DNA from 2 places in the Shewanella sp. SP1S1-7 genome. Region 2 is predicted to be linked to the other one. Evidence: riboswitches for the same ligand, from Rfam matches in the RefSeq annotation. Region 2 holds a riboswitch; the other holds the start of a gene.

Region 1 (7,888 bases), on a different contig from region 2:
TGCAATCAACACGGTGGACAAGAAGTCTATCACATTCATTTCCACCTTGTGGGCGGGGAGCCTCTGGGGCCCATGTTGAGCCAAGGCAAATGAAGGTAAATTCGGATTTTTTCCCGCTGACCCAAATGGCGCAGCGGTTTGTGGATCAACTCGCTCAGTGTCGCCGTCTCGGTTTAACCGTACTGGAGGCGAGTGAGCACCATGTGTTGATTGAGTTGCCCTACAGCACTGAATTAATTGGTTATCCCGATACGGGCGTTATCCACGGCGGAGTCATTACCACTTTAATGGATACCGCCTGTGGCAGTGCAGTGGTCAGTGCAATTTTCCATAAATTCAAATTGTTAGAAATCTCACCTACGCTTGATTTGCGGGTGGATTATATGAAGCCCGCTCAGCCCCATAAGCCTGTGTTTGGGTTTGCGGAATGCTACAAGTTGTCTTCCAACATTGCCTTTACCCGCGCGATTGCTTATCAAGACAGCATAGATGATCCTATTGCCCATGCTGTTGGTTCCTTTATGCGGATCAGCCCAGAAATGGTGGGTGATGCCTTTAGAAAAGCGCTGATGGGTGAAGCCGTGCCTGAGATAGGAGACACTGATGAGCGCAAATAATTCGGAACTTGGCACAGCCAGTGCCACTCAACATGCCCAAGTAAAAGCGCCTATCGATGTGCAAGGCATTGTTAAGCGCGCGACTGAGCTTAACGATTTCGGTCATTTACTTGAGCACGTTCCCTATGCCAAATTTATTGGGATGAAGGTTGAGCGTTTTGGTGATGAACTGATTTTTAAACTGCCTGCTAAGGACGACAATATCGGTAATCCTGTGTTGCCAGCGATTCATGGCGGCGTCATTGCAGGTTTTATGGAGATGTCGGCGATAGTGCAGTTAATGGTCTTTATGCAAACAGCCAAAGTGCCTAAAGTGGTTGATTTTTCCATCGACTATTTACGTGCGGGTCTGCATAAAGATAGCTTTGCTGAATGTCGTATTACCCGTCAGGGGCGACGAGTGGCCAACGTGAATATCGATTGTTGGCAAACCAATCGTAAGCAGCTCATCGCTACGGCACGGGCGCACTTTCTGATTGATTAACTCGTTTTATTGAGCAGATGTTTGAGTGATGATTAAGTCTGTCTTGTTAAGCATAAGTTCAGCACAGTTCGATTAGCTTGTCGTTTAATGGGAAATGATGCGCGCTGGCCGCGCATTTTGTCGCGTGACTGGGAGAAAGAGATGAAACAAATTTATACCGGACTATTATTGGCCGCGGCGCTGACCTTAGGTGCTTGTGCCTCACATACTGCAGGTATTTCAGTGAGTTCGCTCGGTGAAACCCGCGTCGATAATTCCAGCTTTGCCCGAGATATTGGAGTTGAAAGTGTGGATGCACGCCGAGTTGGCGATTTAGTGCAGGGCTCTGCGCTGATTGTTAGCAAATCATCAACTGACATGCGTGTGCAGTATAAATTCACTTGGTACGACGCCAGCGGTTACACCATAGAAGATGAGGCAACCAGCTGGAAATCGGTCAAGCTGCACGGCAAGCAACAATTGCAAGTCTCCGCCGTGGCACCTAATGCCCAAGTGGTTAAATTTGATGTGTACGTGCGCGAAACCTTTTCGAACTAAGCCTGAGTTTGCCTTTGTTTAGTTTATAAATTATTTTTTGATATAAAGTGATTGTTATAATGGCTTACTTCTCTCTGGGGTAAGCCATTTTTATCCGTATTGATTAATTTTTCAACAACCTTTTCTCATTTTTTATCTTTATTAATTCAGCCTTATCATGTTGAAATATGCGATTAATTACTCATTGTTGAGTAAAAAAACTTACTGCAGGGCTAGAACCGGACTTTAGTCCTAAATACATTTAGTGATTGAGCACTACTATCAGCATATTACCACATGAGGATAGAAAGATGACTGCTCATATTAATGCTCAACCTACTGATTTTGCTGAAACTGTTATTATGCCGGGTGATCCACTACGTGCTAAATATATCGCTGAAACCTATCTCACCGATGCCGTAGAAGTCACGAATGTTCGCAATATGCTTGGTTACACGGGCTTTTACCAAGGACAACGCATTTCCGTTATGGGGCATGGTATGGGTATTTCATCTATGGTGCTCTATGGCCATGAGCTGATTAATTATTTTGGCGTGAAACGCATTATTCGTATTGGCAGTTTAGGTGCAACACAAAAACATGTACAAATGCGAGATGTTATTTTAGCCCAAGCCGCAGGTACGGATTCACCTACTAACGCTAAGCGTAGTAGCGGCTACCAAATGGCAACTTCTGCGACCTTTTCTTTATTGCATAAAGCCTATACAACAGCGAATGAGAAAGGTATTAGTGTAAAAGTTGGCAATATCTTTAGTGGTGATCTTTATTACGATCCCGATGAAGATATGATCCCCGCACTTGAGCGTTTTGGGGTATTAGGTATTGATATGGAAGTGGCGGGGCTTTATGGATTGTCACACCAACAAGGTATCGAATCATTAGCCATTTTAACGGTATCGGATCATTGTTTAACCGGTGAAGAAACAACGGCCGAAGAACGCCAACTCTCTTTTAATAATATGATCGAGCTCGCGTTAGAAACCGCCCTCAATTAGGTTTAAAGCCATCCTTTGAACCCTTAGCATTTCACTTATGGAATGACATAATGAATAATAAAATTACTTTAACAGCCATCAGTTTTCTCGCCAATTTTATTATGGCGGGCTTTGCGACCCAATTTGGGATGTTGATTGAACCCATAGCTGAGAAATTTGCTGCTAATGTTAACGAAGTTGCATCAATCTTTTCATTGCTCAATGGTGGTGCACTCGCGGGGACGATTGCAGCATTTTTCTTTATTGAAAAAATGGGTATCAAAAGAATGACCTTGATAAGTTACAGTCTGGTTGCTCTTTCTGCTCTGGCTTTACATCTAACCAATTCCCTACAAGTTGTGATGGTGGCAATGACCTTGATTGGTTTTTGTGGCGGTATCGGTCTATGTATTGCTGGTACGATTGTGGTGTCTGTGTGGCAAGAGAAATTACAAAGCACAATGTTAGTAGTGCAGGATGCGACTTTTAATATTGCAGGTGTTATTTTTCCATTGATAACAACTTATGCATTAACAAGCTCACTATCATGGAGTTATAGCTATTTAGCTGTAGGTTTGGTCGCGTTAGGTACCGTCATTATTACATTATTCACTAATTTTTCTATATGTGAGCAGTCTTCTTCAACAGAAGATAAGCAACAATCTGAGTGGAATTTTGGAATTATTAGCGGGGGTATTGGATTATTTTTAGGGATGCTCGCATTATATACATTTTTAACTTGGGCACCTTTATTTGTAAAACAAAAATTTGATATTCCGTTTGAAGAGGCGGGTAATATTATTACCCAGTATTGGTCCGCTGCGCTAATTGGTGCCCTAATTTCGACTGTGATTGTGACTCGTGTAAAAATTCACCATTTCTTAGTTGGTATTATTGCTTTAGCTATGGTGCTCACCTCTGCCATTGTCAGTACCAATAATCTTAATTGGATAGCTTATTTAACCTATGGTTACGGTTTTGTGTGTGCCGCGCTTTATAATGCATTTATTGCTTATGGCGTGTCTTTTGTAAAAAAAGCCAGCAGCAAAAATGTGTCATATATTCTTATTAGCGGAAGTGCAGGGGCGATGTTTAGCCCAGCCATCAGTTCTTTCTTTGAACGTATTATCGGATTACAAACAGTGATGTATGTGATTCCTTTGCTTTACGCAGCGATATTTATGTTATTGATCGTTTCAAGTCGGATGAAATCGGCTATGGAACAACACTCGCCATCGGTAAGTTAATTTACCTGTGCATCCATCCCACACTCGGTTGTTAAATTAAGTCGAGTGTGGGTTATGCTGAAAGCGATTATATGCCTGCTTCAACAAATTTCTTGAGTGCGTTGAGATCACAAATCCGAATGCCATCTTTTTTCCGCTCAATTAAGCCTCGTTCCTCAAGATTTTGTAGTGCCCGACGGTAGACTCGGTCGGTAGTACCAAATCGTTCAGCCTCTAAATAGCGTTTACTAAAGCCATCTACGGGCAAGTCATTTAAGTATTCATGGTAAATATCAAATGCCACGTTATAACTGATGGGATAGAGCAGTCGCCGAGTAAAAATATCCACTGTGTCTTGGTAGTCAATCGCAATTGCACTAGCGAAAAATAGCGCGAGTTGAGGGTGTTGACCGAGGTAATGTTGCAGTTTTTCAGCGCTAATCAACGTGATTTCTAAGGGTTCACTGGCAATAATGTCTAGTTGACAGTGGTACTGGGTGAAGAACTCCATTTCGCCAAACAGCTGTGAATCACAATCAATAGTACCTAATTGAAAACACCGACCATTTCTCGCGGTATGGCCGAGTGATACGCGACCTTGCTTCACCAATACAAGTGATGCCATCGCTTCCCCCTGCGTCATGAGGTGAGCGCCTTTTTTGAGCATTTTTATTTCGCTGATACAGCTAAGTACAACCGCTTCAATAAGTGGATAGTCTTGCTCCCATCGCTGGCTATAACGTCCTTTCGATAAAGGTTTTAGCTGCATCGACTATGATCCTCTTACTGTTTTCGAAATTGCGACCTTCTATAGCATTATCATGATAGGCGGTCAAATGGACGAAAGGATTTAGGCGGCTACTAAAGATATTTTCATCATACGAACTGAAGGGCCGTGGTTTTCGCGACATTTAATTGAATCGCAGAGATAAGAGTGCCCACTTTTTATTTCCGTCATGTATACTAGGCGCCGCCAAGGGGTGTTTGCAGCGAATGAATTTACGTTGATTACTGCAAACTGAGATGTCAGCTGACGAACCCTTAGAACCTGATCCGGCTAATACCGGCGTAGGAATGGGCCAATTAACAGCACACTTCTGAATCGCTTATTCGTTGCCGGATCTCAAACATTATATTTGAGGTCCTATGTCAAACCGTAAAACGTCAAACCGTCATTCCCCGTTTTTAACCCGAGCGCCACTGGCATTAGCCATTGCTGCCGCGCTGAGCACTGCTGCATTTGCACAAACCGACGCTATCGATAAACCCGATCCCAGCACTGAGATGGAAGTCATGGTAGTGACGGCGGATTTTCGCAGTTCAAGCTTAGAAAAAATGCCTTCAAGTATTACCGTTATCGACAGTCAAAAAATTCAAGATGAAAGCGCGCAGCATTTCGAGGATGTGCTTAATTCTATTGCTAACTTTAACTGGTCAGGTGGAAGTTCGCGGCCAAAATATTTTCAAATTCGCGGTGTAGGTGAGCAAGAGCAATACCAAGGTGCGCCTAATTCTTCTGTGGGTTACATCATTGATGATATCGATTTATCCGGTATTGGCATGGTGTCGAGCATGTACGATCTACAGCAAGTCGAAGTGCTGCGTGGACCACAGGGCACACGTTATGGCGCCAATGCTTTAGCGGGACTGATTTATCTGAAAAGTAACGATCCCACCGATGTGTTTGAACATGGCGGCGAAGTCTCGTTAGGCGATGATGATTTACGCACGTTTAGCGGTTTCAGTTCAGGCCCATTAACGGATTCTGGCAAGCTGCTTTATCGTGTGTCACTGCAGCAACATCAACAAAATGGCTACCACGACAACCTCTATTTAGGCCGTGACGATACCAATGGCCGCGATGAGTTCAGCGGTCGCGCTAAGCTGCGCTGGTATGCGACTGACGATTTGCAGTTTGATTTAACTGTGCTGCACGCCGATTTTGATAATGGTTATGATGTGTGGAGTTTAACCAATTCACCGACCCAGACGACATCGGATCAACCGGGTGTCGATAGCCAGCGCACCACAGGCGCGGGTTTTAAAGCGACCTATTCCGGCGCCGCAACCTTTGAGCTAACCTCGTTAACGTCCTTTGCGAATACCGATCACCATTACAGTTACGATGGCGATTGGTCGAACCCAGAGTATTGGGCTTCTAAGCAATGCAGTGATGACGATGGCAATCTGGCGCCGTGCCAATATGATTATTTTTGGGATAAAACTGGCCAACGTAAAACCGTGTCGCAAGAGTTTCGCTTAAGTTCTAACGAGCAGGGCCGAATCTTTGCGGACAGCACAGATTGGTTGCTTGGTGTGTACGGCATGAATCTGAAAGAAGATAACCAATTGTATTCTGAATACAATACTTGGCCGGATGAAGTCTTAGACTCTGAGTATGAAGCGACGAACTATGCCTTGTTTGGTCAGCTCGATACGGATCTGGGCTCAGATTATGCCTTATCTGTTGGTTTACGTTTAGAGCGCCGCAATAGCCATTACTCAGATACGAATAACGATAATTTCGACCCGAGCGAAACCATGTGGGGTGGGCATATTGCAGTGAGTAAAGTGCTGAATGACTCACACAACGCATATGTCCGTGTCGCGCGCGGTTACAAGGCGGGCGGTTTTAATATGACTTTGCCTGTCGAACTGAACGATAAAAAAGAGTTCAGTACTGAGACGCTTTATAACTATGAAATTGGCCTTAAATCCCATTGGCTCGCAGGGCTTATCGATACTAATCTGGCGCTGTTCTATATGGACAGACAAGATCAACAGGTGGCGGCATCCCAGCAAGACCCTGATAAACCACAGCGTTTTATTTTGTTCACCGAAAACGCAGGCAGTTCGAATAACTATGGTGCTGAGTTAGATGCGACCTGGTATGCCACGGATAATCTACAAATTTACTCAAGCTTAGGTTGGTTAGAAACCGCCTACGGCGATTATCAGTATCAGGACAAATATGGCACTGAGGTGGATTTAACTGGCCGTGATCTGGCCCATTCACCACACTTTACCTACAGCCTTGGTGGGACTTATCGTGCCAATTCGGGTTGGTTTGCTAACCTAAACTTAAGCGGTAAGAGCGAGTTTTACTATTCAGACAGCAATGAATCCCGTTCTGAACCCTACACTATCGTCAATGCCCGCGTGGGTTATGAGGCGAGTGCATGGTCGGCTTATTTATGGGGCCGTAATTTGTTCAATGAAGAATACGGTGTGCGCGGTTTCTACTTCGGTAACGAGCCTGATAATGGCTGGGCAGAAAAGCAATATATTCGTTACGGTGATCCGCGTCAGATTGGCGTCACCTTTAACGTTAAGTTCATGTAAAAGCTCATATAATGACTCAGGTCACTATGAGCCATTTGAGTTAACTTATGACTAAGCTGTAGTCCGGTGTAAGGGCTATAGTTTCTCTCAAATTTAAGGAATTAAGATGAAACTGACCGCAGAAATTAGCATGTATCCCTTCAATGAGAACTACCTCGATCCGATTAAGTGGTTCATTGGTCGCGTGGATAGCTATCCTAATATCGAGCGCGTGACCAATGCGATGGCAACCCAAGTGTGCGGTGATTATTTAGATGTGATGACTATGCTGGCGACCGAGATGCAAGCCGCCCATGAGAAGTGGGGCAAGGCAGTATTTGTGTGTAAGTTTATCGGTGGTGAGCTGAATTTAGCCCACAGCGAATAATGTTTTAGCGTCATATACGCGACAAATAGGCAGTGAGAACAACACAATGACAGATTTATGGTTAACCTTGGTCGAGAGTATGAATGCGGCCTTTGGTGAAGTCCATGTGATGACCGCATGGGAAGCCTTAGCGGTATTGCTGGCCATGGCATATCTACTGCTGGCAATGAAGGCGAGCGTCTGGTGCTGGGCGGCGGCCTTTGCCAGTACCGCCATTTACACTGTGTTGTTTTGGAAGGTGTCGCTACTGATGGAGTCAGTGCTGAATATCTATTATATGGCGATGGCGCTCTATGGATATTGGCTCTGGACCCAAGGCGGCGATAAACATCAAGGGGTCA
Region 2 (7,888 bases):
CATTCCTTGATCCTTGTTTTTATAATGAATGTGACTCACAGCATACTAGTGGCGATGGCTTTTTAACCGCAACGGCCTGCATACGTATTCACCACATTAAGGCGTGGCGTAACAGAAGTGACGAGAAGCACTGCGAGGGCACGAACAAAAGATGTGGTTTGCTTTTGACTCGGGTAATATGCGCGCTTTCTTTTTGCTTAAAAATGCAATTTAGCGTGGGATTTACAGTGGGATTTATAGTATTTGGAGCCACAGCAGTAAGGTCAAACCGTGAAAATTAGCCAACGTTTACAACAGATAAACAGCATGATCAGCGGTCATTACGACCATATTTGGGATTGCTGCTGCGATCATGGTTTGCTCGGTATGCTGTTGCTAGAAAGGAGCGCTGCCCGCCATGTACACTTTGTCGATTGTGTCCCTTCGCTGATGCAGGCGCTTGAACTGCGTTTGCAGCGTTTCTTCCCCGCTGACATATCAGGCCTAAATCCCAACTTAGCGCCACACTCAGATCCAGACTTAAACCCAGACATAGACCCACACTTAAACCTAGGCATAGACCCAAATTTAAGTTGTCATACTCAGTGGCAAGTGCATTGCCTTGATGTTGCGGCTTTACCGCTCGTGCAAACCAGTGACAAGGATAAACAGTTGATCATCATCGCTGGTGTGGGTGGTGAACTGCTGGTGGACTTAGTGCGGGCAATTCTAGCCCTGCACCCACAGCGGTACCTCGAATTTATTTTGTGTCCCGTGCATCATAATTACTATGTCAGGCAATCACTCACTGCCTTAGGGCTAGGGCTTAAGTCGGAACATTTATTGGAAGAGAATCAACGTTTCTACGAAATCCTCCATGTCAGTACAATAGCGGCTCCAAATGGTCTGCCTATCAGTGCTACGGGGTCGTTAATGTGGCTGACGTTAGATGAAACAAGTTTGCCGCGAGCGCAGCGTTATCTGTCGCAGGTGATTGGTCATTACCTACGCATGCCCACGCATAAGCAAACACCAGAGATTATTGATGCCTATCAGCAGCAATTGGCCCAGCTCTTAAGTGAGCATAGTGAGTTTGAATGCTCTTGAGCATTTTTCCGCTTGGACATTACGATGGGCACCAAAGATGAGCAACTACGATGAGAATCAGGCGAAATAAAGGATACATCGCGATCTCGTTGTTAATATCATGGGTAAAACGATTTTAGCTTAAGCCGTTAATAATCAAGAGTCTAATCGCTAAAACCTATCAATCACTCGGACGGGACTGAGTGTGATTATTGCCTCTGCTACAGTTTTTGATCTGCATTTGGCACATTTTCGTTTATGCTGCGACTCCTTTTCGGCAAATGGCTAAGACTATGCGTTTATTGAGAACCACCCAAGATCCAGCGGTTAACCTACAGACGGCACGCGTTTTTTATCGCAGAGCTGCCCGCGCGATTGTGTTATCGGGTGAAGACATTTTGCTGCTGTATACTCAAAAATACCGCGACTACAGCTTACCCGGCGGCGGAATTGACGACGGCGAGAGCCTCGAAGACGGGCTGATCCGTGAGCTACAGGAAGAAACCGGCGCCCTAGACATTCAAGTGTTAGCCCCCTTTGGTCGTTACGAAGAGTTTCGTCCTTGGTACCGTGAAGGGGCGAACGTAGTGCACATGGAGTCATTTTGTTATGTGTGCCGTATCGACACCGCACTGGGCGAGCGTGGTTTAGGTGAGACTCGATTAGAAGCCCATGAGATAAAAAATGGCATGCGGCCTGAATGGCTCAATATTCATCAAGCCATCGCTCATAATGAAGATATTCAGCGCAATCATCCCCATAAAGGCCAATCAATAGAGCGTGAAACTTTTCTGCTAAAAAAGATAGTGTTGGAGTGTTTGTAAGTTTTATAGCTTTAAAATCATATCATTAATCTATGATTTTATTTCACACATAACTGAGTGAGCAGGGTTTGGTTAGCGATTAAACGTCGTTATTTCAACCTGATCTTTTAAGCGGATTCACTTCGGTCTTCTGTATGATTAAGTTGATGAACAAGGCTATTTCTCATTCTTTTGCCGCAGCAAGGAAGGCAATGAAGATTATTTTATTGACCCACGAACGCGAGTTAACCCGCAAAACAAATACCGGCCAACTCGCGTTAGCCGCATTCCCTGAAGAGGTGAAAAGCATCGTCTGGTCGAGAACTACACCTGATAACGATTTAGTGGCTATGCTGGCATCGCAGCAGGCTAAATTGTTGTTTCCTGCAAGTGATACTGAGCCCGCTGTGCCCATTGATCATAATGCCTTAGATACGGATTTAGCTGAGCCAGCACTCTCGAACGCACAAATGTTGTTAGCGCCTGCGCAATCTACAGTGATAGCAGAACAGCGAATGCCGAGCCAAGTGGTGATTTTAGATGCGACCTGGCAGGAGGCACGTAAGATGCTGCGCCAGAGCCCCTATCTTAAAACGGCTGCACGAGTCAGTTTGCCGCCACTTATGCCTGAATCCGCCTTTATATTGCGGCGTAATCAGCAAGAAGGGGGCTTGTGCACTGCAGAATGTATTATTGCGCTTTGGCGCCAGTGTGGTAGAGCAGAACAAGCGACGCTATTAGCGTCGCTATTTACTGAATTGAATAGCCGTACTTGATTGCGATGTTTGAGAGAGCGTTCGAGGAAGTGCTTGAATAGATAATTAACGACTTTTAGCTTTGACCCACAGATAAATCACCGTCAGTTAAATCATAGCCATTTAAAGAACAGTCAGATAAATACACAGAAAGTGACTCATGGCACCGCCAAGCACGAACAAATGCCAAATGGCATGGTTAAATGGAATGCGTTTCCCGACGTAGAACACCACACCTAAAGTGTAAAATAATCCACCTAAGATCAATAGATTAAAACCTAACTCCGACATGGCCGCCGTTAAATCGCCCATCACAGTGACACATAGCCAACCCATGGCGAGATACAAGACTAAGCTTAACTTTTTGAATTTGTGAATAAATAGCGTCTTAAATAGGATCCCACCAATCGCAAGCGACCAAATCGCCGTTAAAATCACTATCGATTGCGTCCCCTGTAGGCTTATCAGCATCAAAGGTGTGTAAGTTCCTGCAATCAAGCAGTAAATTGCGCAGTGATCGGCGATCTTAAGTTTATGTTTCCAGCCTGAATGGCTAACGCTGTGGTATAAGGTCGAGCATAGAAAAAGCACTATGATGCTCGCACCATAAATGGCAACGCCTGTTAGTTGAATTGGCGTTAGATGATCTTGCCCTTTGAGTAACATCAGTACCAATGCCACTATGCCTGCTATGACGCCTAAGCCATGGGATACGCTATTAGCGATCTCTTCTTTAATACTATAAGGCCCAGAATTAGCAGGGATTTTAGCTGGGTTTTGTTGTTCGATAACACTTTGACTCGACATGGTAGATACACACTCGCAAACGATAATGACTAAGTCTATCAGTTAGGAAAATAAATCACCATATTTAAGCGCACACTTGTAAGCTTAAATTTCGTGATTGGCTTCTATTGTTTTCACCTTTTATCTTTTTTACGCCGTCTTGCATTCCCGTCAGCGTATCGCATTGATGATGTTATCCGCTTCAAGACGTAAGAGTTAACAAGCCATTTCCCATCAATTTAGCGCGATTGTGATCTCAATTCCCAGCCTTATTTGTCTCGACTGACAAGTGTCTTACTAAGCATTAGCGTAAGCACTGCGCTTGTAACGTGTTGCATTCGCGTTGAACTTTACCCTGTTTGCCTCCTCTAATCTGCGTTGAGTACTCGCAAGTAAATGCAATCATTGGATAATTCTCTTTCAATATTCAGCAACTCGATATTGGATTGATATTGGATTTGAGTGTAATTGTTCCACGTTAAGCATCATCGAAATCAATTGAGACTACACAAAACCTAAGGATGGATTTTGCCTTTTCAACGTCAACCCAAAGCCGTGCCTTTATTGACAGTATCTCCTACAGCAATAGCGATTGGAGATGATACTGATAGTGCTTTGCTTTTTTCGGTCACATCGCCAGAAGGCGAGACTTTTATTGCATTTGATCATCACTTCGTTGATCTGGATACTGCACAAACGCCTGTTTTTACCACTGCTGCCGAGCCGTCAGCGTTCAATCGCGGTGCAGGCCTTTTAGTCACTGAGCATGACATCAAAGGCATCGCTCAAGTTAAAACCCGAGATTTGGTACTGCAAGAAATCCATACTGAACATCAAGATCAAGATAAATTGGTTTCTGAATCTGAATCCAAACTTGAACTGTCTAGGACAATACAAACCCGTGCTCAAGGATTGGGGTTACGTACTCGTCAGCCATATTTCAAAGGATTAAGCCTGCTATTTTTTGTGCTCTTAGTGCATACGTGTTTATTTTTACTTATCTGCATTTTGTGGCGCCCACAGTTAAATCCCTTTGGATTAACGGAAACGGAAAGTCGGGGCCCTAAAGTGACGGCGCTTAAAGCTTACTTTATTTATGCTCCCGCGGTAGAGAAGGCTGAAAGCGCTGCGCTAGAAACAGAGAGCAAGGCCGTGGATAAGACTGAGATGACAAGTTCTGTTACGCCTACAACTGTTCCCACGCCTCAAACTCAAGTTAAGCCTCTGCCAATACTTGAAAAGGTCATGCCTGAAAAAGTAGATCAGGGAAAAGTGAAGCCAGATACGGTTAAACCGGACATCACTCAATCGAGCCAATCTCAATCAAGTGCCCAAAGTGAAGTACAGTCCGCGGAAGTGACGGCAAAAAAACCAACTAATACGCTTGATACCACAGAAATAAAGCCGCAGCTTGGCGCTAAGAGCTCGCCCGCAGCAGAAGGTGAGAGCACAATAGCGACAAGCTCAAGCATGAGTTTATTCACCCAGCAATATTTTGAACGTCAGCGCGAGCAAGCGCTCGATGATCTCGTCATTGAACAGGCCGATAAATTCACCCGGAAATCGAATATGAGTGAAATGAGCCCTGAGATGGAAGTGTTATTTGTCCCTAACGCCGATGATTTCGGTGGCACAACGAGCCTAGATTTACCCTTAGATCCAAATCGTATTGTGCGTAAAGGGGATACTTGTTATCGCGTGGTACAAGTCGGCACTCAAGTTAATCCTTACGCCGAAAATTTAGGTTTCCCATTTGACTGCAGTGGCAAAAAAATCAATCAAGCTATTGATGATGCCATTCAATCTCGATTAAACAAAATGATGCTCAAACCCCATAAATAGTGACTTTCTTTTATGATTTATTTTCACGCCAATTATAAATTTTTTAGTTTTACTTAATTTTTTTCAATTAAAAACAATAGATTGTGAGTCTTTATTTTGGATTGGTAGTTAAGGTTTTTAATTACTTTTTTCCTTGTTTGTTGCTGCCGCTTCTGTCTATACTGCGCACTCATCTTGTCGGAGTGCCTCTTGGCTGAGACCGTTTATTCGGGATCCGTTGAACCTGATCAGGTTAAAACCTGCGAAGGAAACAAGCGTAATAACACACATTAAATCGCCAAAATAGACGGCTTGAACACCTGTTTACTCAGCAGAGTTTTAAGCCTTAATGTTTAGATTTAATTGTTATTGAGCAGGGTAACTCAATTTTTGAAGCCAGTGTTGGCCACAAAAATTGATTGCCATGTCCAGCTATCAACAACTCAATTCTCCAGACAAGCAACTCCATTTTTTAACGTGAGATTGCTTATGTCCAGTTCAAACCAAAACCCAGCTGTAGCTGCCAATGCAATAGAAATCACAGCGCCAGAGTCGACAATCCCTAATAAATCGACAGTGCCTAATAAATCGACTGAGTCTAGTCAATCAATCGTGCCTAAGGCGCCGAGTCGCCGCGAAACCCGCGCGCAGGCCCAAGCCTTTATCGATACGTTAGCGCCGCTGCAACATCCTAATTCACAAAAGATTTATCTCGAAGGTTCCAGTGTCGATATACGCGTTGGCATGCGGCAAATCCTGCAGACTGACATCCTTGTCGGCGGTACAGATGATGCGCCTATCATGGAAAAAAATCCGCCAATTCGCGTGTACGATTGCGCCGGACCTTATTCCGATCCTGAGGCCGACATCAATGTGCGTCTAGGCCTTGGTAAATTAAGACAAAACTGGATTCTAGCCCGCAACGATACAGAGCAATTACCCTGCGCGACCTCAGACTTTACCCAACAAAGACTCGCTGACGACGGTTTAGACCATCTACGTTTTGAGGCTGGCTCGAGTGCCATTGTCCGCCCACGTAGAGCGCTGCAGGGCAAACGAGTCAGCCAATTACACTATGCCCGTCAAGGGATTATCACGCCCGAAATGGAATATGTGGCGATCCGCGAGAACATGGCACTTGCCGAAGTACAGGATGAAATCCTCAATCGTAAAGCCAAGGGCGAAGCTTTTGGTGCCTTAGTCGGCGAACCGATTACCGCAGAATTTGTCCGCGCCGAAGTTGCCCGTGGCCGCGCGATTATTCCGCTGAATATTAACCATCCCGAAGCCGAACCTATGATCATAGGGCGTAACTTTCTGGTGAAAGTGAACGCCAATATTGGTAATTCTGCGGTGACGTCATCCATCGAGGAAGAAGTGGAAAAGCTCGTCTGGTCAACCCGTTGGGGGGCAGATACTGTCATGGATTTATCCACGGGGCGTTATATCCACGAGACCCGCGAGTGGATCATCCGTAACTCGCCAGTGCCCATTGGCACAGTGCCGATTTATCAAGCGCTGGAGAAAGTGAACGGCGTGGCAGAGGATTTAACCTGGGAAGTGTTCCGCGATACCTTGATTGAACAAGCTGAGCAAGGTGTTGATTACTTTACTATTCATGCTGGTGTGCTGCTGCGTTACGTGCCGATGACGGCTAAACGCGTTACTGGGATCGTTTCCCGCGGCGGTTCAATTATGGCCAAATGGTGCCTGAGTCACCACAAGGAAAACTTCCTCTACAGCCATTTTCGTGAGATCTGTGAGCTTTGCGTTGCCTACGATGTATCCCTGTCTTTAGGTGATGGTATGCGTCCAGGCTCGATTGCCGACGCTAATGATGCTGCCCAGTTTGCAGAGCTTGAAACCTTAGGTGAGCTAGTCAAAATCGCGTGGGAATACGATGTACAAACCATTATCGAAGGGCCGGGACATATCCCGATGCAGCTCATTAAAGAGAACATGGACAAGCAGTTAGCTCACTGCGATGAGGCGCCGTTTTACACGCTTGGCCCGCAAATCACTGATATCGCACCTGGGTATGATCATTTCACCTCCGGCATAGGCGCGGCCATGATTGCTTGGTACGGCTGTGCTATGTTGTGTTATGTCACGCCAAAAGAACATTTAGGATTACCGAATAAACAAGATGTTAAGCAAGGTTTGATTGCTTATAAGATTGCTGCCCACGCCGCCGATGTGGCGAAAGGTCATCCGAGTGCGCAAATTCGTGATAATGCGCTGGCAAAGGCGCGGTTTGAATTCCGCTGGGAAGATCAATATAACTTAGGACTAGATCCTGAAACAGCGCGTGCTTATCACGATGAATCTTTACCGCAGGAATCCGCTAAAGTCGCGCATTTTTGCTCTATGTGCGGCCCTAAATTTTGTTCGATGAAAATCACCCAAGATGTGCGCGCCTATGCCGCTGGCTTAGAGGCGGCACAAGCGAAGGCGGATCAAGTTGAAGCGGCAGCCCAAGCCATGCAAGTCACAATCAAGACGCCGCAGGAGTTGGAAGCGGCTATGGCGCTAAAATCGGCACAATTTGCTGCCTCGGGAGCCGAGATCTATCACGTCAAAGACAAGCTTGTCGCCGAAGCTGAGGAAGCCTAATTATGCAGGGTATTCATGGGGGGAAATTGCCCATGAATACCGAGC

What was found. Region 2 has a riboswitch for thiamine pyrophosphate ahead of thiC (phosphomethylpyrimidine synthase ThiC). Riboswitches for the same ligand answer to the same signal wherever they lie in the genome.
Region 1: linked by a shared signal. The riboswitch ahead of Q4Q49_RS20785 (TonB-dependent receptor domain-containing protein) and the one ahead of thiC (phosphomethylpyrimidine synthase ThiC) in region 2 are both predicted to bind thiamine pyrophosphate.

The regions. Positions count from the first base shown of each region.
Region 1 covers NZ_JAUOEU010000043.1:4,322-12,209, forward strand. The annotation lists gene hinT (purine nucleoside phosphoramidase) at 1-93, shown strand, start outside; gene Q4Q49_RS20755 (PaaI family thioesterase) at 90-617, shown strand; gene Q4Q49_RS20760 (PaaI family thioesterase) at 604-1,101, shown strand; gene Q4Q49_RS20765 (YcfL family protein) at 1,243-1,638, shown strand; gene deoD (purine-nucleoside phosphorylase) at 1,929-2,633, shown strand; gene tsgA (MFS transporter TsgA) at 2,684-3,859, shown strand; gene Q4Q49_RS20780 (Crp/Fnr family transcriptional regulator) at 3,927-4,607, opposite strand; TPP riboswitch at 4,805-4,930, shown strand; gene Q4Q49_RS20785 (TonB-dependent receptor domain-containing protein) at 4,985-7,180, shown strand; gene Q4Q49_RS20790 (hypothetical protein) at 7,287-7,547, shown strand; gene pnuC (nicotinamide riboside transporter PnuC) at 7,594-7,888, shown strand, end outside.
Region 2 covers NZ_JAUOEU010000001.1:286,825-294,712, reverse strand. The annotation lists gene Q4Q49_RS01265 (glycoside hydrolase family 97 protein) at 1-3, opposite strand, end outside; gene Q4Q49_RS01260 (tRNA (adenine(22)-N(1))-methyltransferase TrmK) at 271-1,086, shown strand; gene Q4Q49_RS01255 (NUDIX hydrolase) at 1,359-1,889, shown strand; gene Q4Q49_RS01250 (tRNA-uridine aminocarboxypropyltransferase) at 2,036-2,644, shown strand; gene trhA (PAQR family membrane homeostasis protein TrhA) at 2,747-3,430, opposite strand; gene Q4Q49_RS01240 (hypothetical protein) at 3,938-5,251, shown strand; TPP riboswitch at 5,420-5,518, shown strand; gene thiC (phosphomethylpyrimidine synthase ThiC) at 5,720-7,843, shown strand; gene Q4Q49_RS01230 (bifunctional hydroxymethylpyrimidine kinase/phosphomethylpyrimidine kinase) at 7,846-7,888, shown strand, end outside.